Linked DNA regions of Granulosicoccus antarcticus IMCC3135. The protein of the gene in region 2 binds, or shares a complex with, the protein of the main gene of each other region. Links are inferred from orthologs where the notes say so. Each region holds a gene or a part of one and is shown on either strand. Other genes may lie near its edges.

The links.
Region 1: the proteins of IMCC3135_RS18380 (region 2) and gcvH are in contact, whole or in part, in a crystal structure (PDB 3A7A), measured with the Escherichia coli proteins. The link is inferred for Granulosicoccus antarcticus IMCC3135 from one-to-one orthologs.

Annotation. Positions count from the first base shown.
Region 1 is NZ_CP018632.1:2,326,006-2,330,305, reverse strand. Bases 1,499-4,300 are described here. They hold gcvH (glycine cleavage system protein GcvH), read right to left. Parts: upstream 3,194-4,300; coding sequence 2,804-3,193; downstream 1,499-2,803. Other genes in these bases: gcvT (glycine cleavage system aminomethyltransferase GcvT), read right to left, coding at 3,229-4,300; gcvP (aminomethyl-transferring glycine dehydrogenase), read right to left, coding at 1,499-2,742. In the rest of the region: more of gcvP, read right to left, coding at 1-1,498. UniProt on the Escherichia coli protein: The glycine cleavage system catalyzes the degradation of glycine. The H protein shuttles the methylamine group of glycine from the P protein to the T protein.
Region 2 is NZ_CP018632.1:4,257,268-4,263,043, reverse strand. What follows is about bases 1,329-4,107. They hold IMCC3135_RS18380 (lipoate--protein ligase), read right to left. Parts: upstream 3,337-4,107; coding sequence 2,320-3,336; downstream 1,329-2,319. Other genes in these bases: IMCC3135_RS18375 (hypothetical protein), read left to right, coding at 3,554-3,742; IMCC3135_RS18385 (ABC transporter ATP-binding protein), read right to left, coding at 1,329-1,930. Outside these bases: IMCC3135_RS18390 (hypothetical protein), read left to right, coding at 1-178; more of IMCC3135_RS18385, read right to left, coding at 206-1,328; IMCC3135_RS18365 (GAF domain-containing protein), read left to right, coding at 4,276-5,751; IMCC3135_RS18360 (M50 family metallopeptidase), read left to right, coding at 5,748-5,776. UniProt on the Escherichia coli protein: Catalyzes both the ATP-dependent activation of exogenously supplied lipoate to lipoyl-AMP and the transfer of the activated lipoyl onto the lipoyl domains of lipoate-dependent enzymes.

The DNA.
Region 1 (4,300 bases), 1.9 Mb from region 2 along the record:
TTCAGCTCTTGTATAGGGATGTGTCCACTCATCAGCCGTCAACTGCTCTGCTGTGTGCGGGGCGTTGATCAGTGGATTGTCTTCAGCGGACCACTTGCCCTCCTTGACCTTCAGAGCCTCGGCGTGGATCTGTAACATGGCATCACAAAATCGGTCGATCTCAACCAGCGATTCGCTTTCGGTCGGTTCAACCATCAAGGTGCCAGCAACGGGAAATGACATGGTCGGCGCGTGAAAGCCATAGTCCATCAAACGCTTTGCGATGTCATCAACGCTGATGCCCGTTTCGCTTTTCAGCGGCCGCGTATCGAGTATGCATTCATGCGCCACAAAACCATCTTCACCGCGATAAAGAATCGGATACACCGTCGATAGTCGCGCGGCAATGTAGTTGGCATTGAGAATGGCCACTTCAGTCGCATGCAGCAAGCCTGCCGGCCCCATCATGCGTATATACATCCAGGTAATGGGCAATATCATGGCACTGCCGTAAGGCGCAGCACTGACAGCACCCGCCTTGTTATCCAGTGTCGCATGGCCCGGCAACCAGGGCTTCAGGTGTTCACCCACACCGATAGGCCCGACTCCCGGACCGCCACCACCGTGTGGAATGCAAAAAGTCTTGTGCAGGTTCAGATGCGATACATCCCCGCCGAACTTGCCAGGCTGGGCCGTGCCCACCATGGCATTGAGATTGGCACCGTCGATGTAGACCTGAGCCCCTGCCGCATGAACACGCTCACAGACATCGGTGACGCCCGACTCGAACACACCATGGGTTGAGGGATAGGTAATCATGATGGCTGCAACCTTGTCGGCGTGCTTGTCCAGCTTGGCTTGCAGATCACTGATATCCACGTTACCGGCCGCATCACACTTGACCACAACCACCTGCATGCCGACCATCTGCGCACTGGCAGGATTAGTGCCGTGAGCCGAACTGGGAATCAGGCAGACAGTCCGCTGATGATCACCACGGCTTTCATGATAGGCACGAATAGCCAGCAGACCGGCGTACTCTCCCTGACTACCCGCATTAGGCTGCAGCGACACCGCGTCATAGCCCGTACAGGCGCAAAGCATGGCTTCCAGCTGAGCAATCATTTCACGATAGCCCTCGGTCTGTGACTGCGGGGCAAACGGATGGATGCGAGTAAATCCCGGCCATGAAACGGGCATCATCTCGGCAGCCGCATTGAGCTTCATGGTGCAGGAACCCAGCGGAATCATGGCTTGATCCAGAGCGATATCTTTCGAGGCCAGACGCCGCAGATAACGCATCATCTCTGTTTCTGACTGGAAATCGTTGAAGCAGGCTTGCGACAGAAAGCTTACGGGTCGATCGCTTGCATCATCACGCTGCCGGACTTCCAGCTTGCTGGCTTTGCCAGCCATTGAATCCAGGGACACTTGAACAATGAGGGAAGCTATTTCCAGTACCTGTTCACGACTTGTGGTTTCATCAAACGCCAGACTCAGCTGCGCCTCGCCAGACAGGCGGGCGTTGTAACCGGCCTGCTCCAGTCGTTGCAGACAAGCCGCACCGTCTGTCACCACGACACTCAGCGTATCAAACCAGTCTTGATTGCTGACAACCAGCCCGCTATCACGCAGCAGTGCAGCCATCATATCGGCATGAGCACGTACACGACTTGCAATGCGCTTTAGTCCCTGCGGACCGTGATAGCACGCATAGAGCGTTGCCATAATGGCGAGCAAAGCCTGCGCCGTGCAGATATTGGACGTCGCCTTTTCACGACGTATATGCTGCTCACGCGTTTGCAGCGCGAGACGGTAGGCAGGCTTGCCATCTATCGTTCGAGACTGCCCAACCAACCGGCCCGGCAAATTACGTTTATAGGCATCAGTTGTGGCCATGAAAGCGGCATGCGGGCCACCAAATCCCATGGGCACACCAAAGCGCTGAGCACTGCCGACCACGATATCCGCACCCCACTCTCCGGGCGGTGATAGTAGTGTCAATGCCAACAGATCAGCAGCTGCGATAACCAGAGCACCCGCCTCTTTGGCGGCCGCCACAGCCGTTGTCGGCACAACAGCCTCACCGGTTGTACCAGGGTATTGCACGAGAATCGCAAAGACATCGTCAGCGGTTGAATTGACAAGCTCACTCATGTCGGCCACGGCAACCGTTTGCACAACGATTCCCAGTGGTTCGGCGCGTGTGCGCATGACATCCAGCGTTTGCGGATGACAATCACTGGCAGCAATGATGGTGTTGCGCTTACCACGTAATCCGCGATGAGCCATGCTCATGGCTTCTGCTGCGGCTGTCGCCTCGTCCAGCAAGGAGGCGTTGGCGATCGGCATGGCGCACAGTTCGGCAATCAGTGTCTGGAAGTTGAACAGCACTTCCAGACGCCCTTGGGCGATCTCGGGCTGGTACGGCGTATAGGCCGTATACCAGGCCGGGTTTTCAAACACGTTGCGTGCAATGACTGCCGGTGTGTGGCAATCATGGTATCCCTGCCCGATCAGACTAGTCAGAATCTGGTTTTTTTCTGACAGAGCCTGCAGCTCCGCCAGTGCCTGAGGCTCATCGATGCCTGTAGCCAGAGCCAGCGACTCGTGCTGGTGAATTCCGTCCGGTATGACCTTGGCGATCAGACCGGACAGACTGGACTCACCAATCGTTGCCAGCATGTGAGCGATATCCTCTTCTCGAGGACCGATGTGTCGGTTTGCAAACTGCATTGCGACAGAATCCTTGTGCTCAGTCATACCGGCGATTTTCTCAGTAGGGGGTGAATTGAACCTGCCTGGGCAGGTAGGCAATCAACAATTATTCTTCAGACTCAACGAAAGCTTCGTAGTCATCCGGACTCATCATGTTTTCCACGTCTTCAACCTCGTTCGGTGCCAGCTTGAACAACCAGCCTTCACCGTAAGGATCAGTATTGACCAGCTCTGGGTTATCGGCCAGATTCGGGTTGGTGTCGATTATCTTGCCAGCAACCGGTGCGTAGATATCCGATGCCGCCTTGACAGATTCAACCACGGCAATGCCTTCTTCAGCCTCGCAATCACGGTCTATTTCCGGTGTTTCGACGAATACCAGATCACCCAATTGCTCTTGGGCATGACCGCTGATACCGACCGTGATGGTTCCATCTTCCTCGACTCGAACCCATTCGTGGGATGGTGCAAACTTCAGATCGCCTGGGATATCCATACGATTTGTCTCCTAATTAGAGTGGTGGAAATATTCTACTCTCGTGCCCGACCATGAGGCACAAAAGGTACGGAGGCAATACGGGCTGCAATGAGGCGATCGCGAATTTTCACATCACACCCACCCTTGAATTCCTTGTCCACCCGGGCAAGCGCAACCGACAAACCACGAGTGGGGCTGAAAGAACCCGAAGTAACCGTTCCTATAGGTCGGCCCGCACGCTCGACAACTTGACCGTGGCGCAGTACACCGCGTCCTTCCAGTATAATTCCGATCTGAACGAAACGCCCGCCGAACAGCTTGTGATCTTCCAGCACTTCGCGACCGATAAAGTTCCTGTCCGGATCTTTGATATCAATAGTGAAAGCGACACCAGACTCAGCTGGCGTATGCTGCTCGTCCAGATCCTGCCCGTACAGGCAAAGCCCGGCTTCCAGACGCAGCGTATCGCGTGCACCCAGCCCGGCAGGCTCAACACCTTGTGCTGCAAGAGCTTTCCATAGCTCGATTGACTTGTTCGCAGGCAGTGCGATCTCGACCCCATCTTCACCGGTGTAACCGGTACGACCGACGAACCAGTCGCCAGGCTCCAGTGCCGTATGACGCCCCATCGCGTTGAGATCGGCCGATACGCCCATTTCAGCGAGTGCCTTGTTGGCCAGATTGACAGCATCAGGCCCCTGCACCGCGATAAGCGCCGTATTGCTGACTTCCTGCAATTCGACATCGGCAGGCTTGTGTGACTCCATCCACGCCAGATCCTTTTCACGAGTGGCCGCATTGACGATCAGACGAAAACGATTTTCCTCGAGGCGATAGACAATCAGATCATCGATGACACCACCGGTCTCAGTACACATACAGGTATACAGAGCGCGACCGTCTTTGAGCTTGGCCACATCATTGCTCAACAACGTACGCAGCCAGGGGATAACCTCACCCTGCAAATCGATGATGGTCATGTGTGAAACATCAAACATGCCAGCGGAATCACGCACGGCCTTGTGTTCAGCGATCTGTGAACCGTAGTGAATGGGCAATGAATAGCCGGCAAAATCAACCAGTTTGCCGTTGTGCTCTTGATGCGCCTGATATAGCGGTGTCTGT
Region 2 (5,776 bases):
TGACTGGCTGGAGCCACAATGGGCCAACGCGGTATATATGCAAACATCGGATGTGGTACTGGCGGTTGGCGAGTTGGTATCAATGCTGCCTCGCCGAAAATGGGATTTTGACCTGCTGCGCGCTCGCCAGCCACTGTTCGATATGAGTGGGCATAGGGAGCGCGATATTAGGCATTGACGGCTGTTTGATCGTCACATCATGATGTTAATACACGCGATCCAGACCGCTTGCTGCCTGGAGTTTGCTGTAACGTCCGCCGATCTCCAGCAGTTCTTCATGATTGCCGATTTCGGTTATGCGGCCTTCCTCCATAACCACGATGCGATCTGCATGGCGGATGGTGCCAAGGCGGTGCGCAATGATCAATGTGGTTCGACCCGCACACAGTTTGCTCAGTGCGGCCTGAATCTCCCTTTCGGTCTCTGTATCGAGGGCGGAGGTGGCTTCATCGAGAATCAGTATGGAGGGGTTGCGCAGGAATGCCCTCGCGATGGCAACGCGTTGTTTCTGACCACCGGACAGGCGTAAGCCGCGTTCTCCGACTATGGTGTCCAGTCCTTCCGGCATGTTCTCGATGGTGGAGTCGAGCATGGCGCTATGGGCCGCTTCGAGAATTTCCTCCTCGCTGGCATCCAGTTTCGCATAGGCGATATTCTCGCGAAGAGTGCCGCCGAACAATAGAACATCCTGTGAGACCATGCCCACCTGTTGGCGAAGACTGTTGAGTGTGAAGTCTTGCAAGGCAATGCCGTCTATCGATATCTCGCCACTGTCTACCTCGTAGAAGCGCGGGATGAGAGTCAGTAGTGTCGTTTTTCCTGCACCAGAAGGACCAACAAAGGCAACGGTTTCACCGGCCTTGATATCCAGATGAATATCTCGCAGCACATCGCCATCGTTGCCGTATGCGAAGGTCACACTATTAAAGCGAATATCGCCGCGCAATGTTGGTGCTGGTTGGGCGTTGGGCAGGTCGGCGATGTCAGCTTTGGTGTCAAGCAATTCCAGATAGCGTCTGAAGCCTGCGATGCCGCGTGGATAAGATTCTATGACGGATGCAATCTTGTCCAGTGGTCGAAAGAAAACGCCTACAAGTAGCAGAAAACCAACAAAACCTCCTGTAGTCAGTGTGTCTTGCATGACCATATATGCGCCCACGACCATGATGGTGACCTGTACCGCACGCATGCCCAGATACTGAATGGATACGGAGGCTGCCATGACTCGGTAGGCTTCCAGCTTTGTTTTCCGATAGCCATGATTGTCCTTGGCGAAAAGTCCATTCTCGTGTTCTTCGTTGGCAAAGGATTGCACGACACGAATACCCGTCAGGTTCTCTTCCAGTCGAACGTTGAAGTTGCCGACTCTGGCATAGATAGCGCGCCATGTTCGCGTCAGCTTGCCGCCTGCGACAGTGGTCAGCACAACTGATAGAGGGACGATCAGGGCGCTGAGCAAGGCCAGTTCCACGTTGATCCAGAGCATCAGGGCAAAAGCCCCGACGAAGGTCATGATGGCAATGAACAGGTCCTCGGGGCCGTGGTGTGCCACTTCACCGATTTCTTCAAGGTCGCGTGTGACCAGGGATACCAGCCTGCCGGTACGCTGTTTGTCATAATAGCTCCATGACAAGCTCTGCAAGTGTGCAAAGGCACGCCGGCGCATTTCGGTTTCGATGTTGATACCCAGCATATGCCCCCAGTAGGTGACGATGGAGATCAGTCCTGCTGAGACGGTATAGATCAACATCAGCCCGATGGCGGCGAATACGGTCAGCCTCAAATTACCCTGTGGCAACAGGTGGTCAATGAAGCCGGTGACTGCCAGAGGAAATGCCAGTTCGAGCATGCCAGCAACTACAGCAGCACCAAAATCGAGCCAGAACAATCCAATCCATGGGCGATAGTAGGAAAAAAATTCTCGTAACATTGGGCTGATGACGATTGTTGGAGATAGGGCGAGCTTAAAGAGCCCCGTAGAATCTGTTGGAGTATATATGCCAGCTTTTTTGACGGTACCTGACTTAATAATTGTCAATGCAGTCAATTCACTTTGGACTGAAAGCGAATAGATTTCTAAAAAAAATGATACAAATGATAATCATTCGCATGAAATGTGCACGTCAAACGCTCACTTGAATTAGAACATTCATTGCGTTCTATCTGATCTTGAGTGTGCGTTAGAAGGTTTCATGACGTGTGTGGTTAGTCGAGGGGCCGGTGTCACCAATACAACGGGTACCAACGGACGCGATGAAATGTGCATGCGCGACCTTGTTGGTTCATATACCTTACAAAGGAAGATGTTTGCTTACGTTCTCAAGCGATTGCTCCCATGAGCCATGAACGAAATTCCTGTAGTGAACCTTCGTTGGCGCGATTGCTGGCAATCAAGGCGTCCAGGTGAGCGCCTACTTCTCTCTGGTTATACCCGGAGCCCTTGATGCTTTCTGCCAGTTGTTCAAATGGTGAAGGGTCAAGGCTATCCGTATAGAGCCTGGCGTCCTGAATGCGCCCCTTTGTTACGTTGAGAAAGACTTCAACACCGCCCCAGTTGAAACGTTCATCCAGTAAATGTGTAAATTCCGGAGTTTTCCCGTAGTTCCAATCCCAGCTACTGTAGAACTGGAAGATCTCTTCCAGGCCGGGTAAGTCGTAATTGTCGCCGGGGGCAATGTACTCGATCTCCACTTCGGCCTCGTAGTGGCCAAGGTAGGCCTCGATCAGTGCGCCACTGACCACGTCATGATTGATGCCTTGTTTGATCTGATCAAGATTGGTGACTCGTGACTTGACTGAAGTGATGCCTTTTGCGGCAAGTTTCTTTGGATTGGGGGTCAGGTAGCTGGCGAGCCTATTCAGATCGCTGTGCAGTAACAATGTCCCGTGATGAAAGCCTCTGTCTTTCGTTTCCCGGTAGGCCGATCCCGAGAACTTTCTCAACATATCTCCCTCCTGTACGACCAGATCATTTCGGCCGTTGGCAATCGCGTCTATGTCCAGTAATTTCAGGGCATCAAGAACAATGTTGGTGGATACTGTTTTGTCATATTCAGGCTTGCCAGCCATGAAGGTAAAGTTGCTATTGCCAGTGTCTTGAAATACAGCTCCGCCCCCTGTACGTCTTCTGGCAAGCTTGACATTGTCTTCCTCCATCCGGGAAATATTGCATTCCCGCCAAGGGTTTTGTGCACGCCCGATAACGACGGTGTCGATATTTCTCCAGATGAACAGAACACGATGCTCAGGGCTCATTTTCTCGAATATGACCTCCTCGACAGCGAGGTTGAACCAGGGGTTGTTTGATGTTGAAACCAGCACTCGTGTCTTGTTCATGAACTCTTCCATTGATATTTAGGTGCTATTGTAATCAAATGAGAATGATTATCAATAAGAGTTTGGATGAGGCAACTGTCAATACAGTCGATCTGCTGCGGATTGAATGAGAGATATTTGTCAGAAATGCAATACAAATGATAATCATTCGCATATGCTCACTTGAATTGACTTCTACATCGTCCAGATGCGCAAGGTCACCAATGTGGTTCAGTCCATGCCAAACGATAAGAAACCGCTGGTATTCATGGAAAACGCAGCATGGCTTCATCCGGAAGAATTCAAGGACCTGGACCCGCAAGCCACCTTGAGTTTCATGCGTACCTTGTCGATCGTCTTGAATCCGAGTATTGCCAGCGCGCAGGAAATGGTCATTGCCATGGGTACCTCGCTCCTATTGGCATGATCACATCGCTGATTGGCATATCGTTTTTCATCAGTCTGATTTTGGGCCAGCGGGCCGAGGCAAGAGCTGACGGCTCATGCCTACCCGAGCTTGTAGTAATGGATCATTCAACTCGGCTCGTCTGCTCGACCCCGGGCTATTGGCAGGTTGTGCAGGGCAAGCTGATTTGCCAGTAGCAACAATTGCCAGAGGTTATACGTGGGGAATTGCTGTTTGATGAAACGGGATGTACCTCTTGCCATGTGCCGGTGCTGAAAACCGTTAGCCAGATGACGGTTCTGCATTGAATCGGTTTCTCGAATCGTTGTAGGAAAATGCGCAGAAACAGATTTGTAACCTGTTCGTAGGGCCTATCGCTGTCACATATTTGTGTACATGTGACGTATTTCCAGGTTTGTGTCTTTGCTTGGAATGCTGCTTGCTGAACAACTTTCATAAATCCCCATTTCATGGCGACAACCTGGAAGTTGATCTGTTCACATGCAACGATATTCTTACTGCAGTTCGGTTGAACCGGTTTCGACCTATCTGTAATGGGTAGTCTCGCTGACAACTCAAGGTACGCCACCGCGGGTGCGAACGCAGACTCTAAGGAAGCTCCAACACCAGAGATTGCGGCCTTGCATGCTCGTGCCGTAAGAGCGGAGAGACTGGCTGGACATCAGGCGGTGTTGGTTGGCATGCTCGCAGAGCTGCTCGCCAGTAACTCCCTGGAAGGTGCGTTGGATGCATTCGCAGGAGCACTGCAGTCAAAGTTCGGTTGTGATCGAGTTGCGATTGCCCTGGTAGCAGGCAATGATCTGAGCCTGTCGGCTGTCTCGCAACAGGCCGTGCTTGAAGCCTCTTCATCCGAGGCTCGTTTGCTGGTCGATGCCATGTGCGAGGCCTGCGCTCAGGAATCCATCGTGTGCTGGCCACCAACCTCGGATGCTTTGGGCGTGCTGGTTGCTCACCGGGCATTGGCAGGAAGACGTTTGACAGGTGCGATTTGCAGCGTACCGTTGTATGTCAACCAGGAGTTGGTCGGTGCTTTCTTGCTGGAACGACGTGATCAACGTGCGTTTCCCGTTCAGACGCTTGAGCGTCTGTCTGTGTGCCTGGCACCCTTGCTGACACTGCACAAGAAGGCGGATCGTGGCTGGTTGCGTGTCTTTGGTTCTAGCTTGAATACGCACCTTGGACGATACCTGGGCAATGAGCGTCCTGGCATGCGAGCACTGTGTATTCTGGCCGGGCTTCTTGTTGTCGGTTCATTGACGATGACAATGCGTTGGCAGATCGTGGCCCCCGCTGAATTGCTATCCAATGAACGTCGTCTGATTACAGCACCTCAGAATGGCTTTGTCTCCGATATGCTGGTGATTGCCGGGGATAGAGTTACTGAAGGGCAAGTGATTGCCCGATTGGATCGTCGTGAAATGCAGCTTGAAGCGGCAAGTCGCGACAGCGATATTGCCATGGCAGATGCTGAGTTTCGGGCGGCGATGGCCAGCTACGATCGTCAGGCTACCGGTATTGCCCGGGCACGCCTGGCACAAGCCAGGGCACGGCGTGAGGGCGTTGAGCAGCGACTGAATCGTTCGGATCTGACATCTCCTATTGATGGGCTTGTGATTGCAGCCGATGCTGCCCGCACGAGTGGTACTGCCGTATCACGTGGCGAAACCTTATTCGAAATTGCACCCAATGCCGACTTCGAAGTTCACGTTCTGGTGGATGAGGCGGACGTGTACGACGTGTTCGAGGGTCAGACAGGGATGCTCTCACTGAGGGCCATGCCGGGAGAGGGCTTATCCATTGTCGTAGAGTCTGTGTATCCCGTGGCAGAAGCCAATGAAGGCATGAACCGGTTTCGTGTTCAGGCCACGCTCTCTGAGCCTGTTGGCAAATTACGTCCGGGACAAAGTGGCGTTGTTCGACTGGATGCCGGCCGGATGAGTGTCATGGGAGTAATGACCCGGCGATTGAATCGCGCGCTGGCTGAGTTGTGGTGGCGGTTGGTCGGATGAGTGATACCTCTCTTTTCAGTAGCCA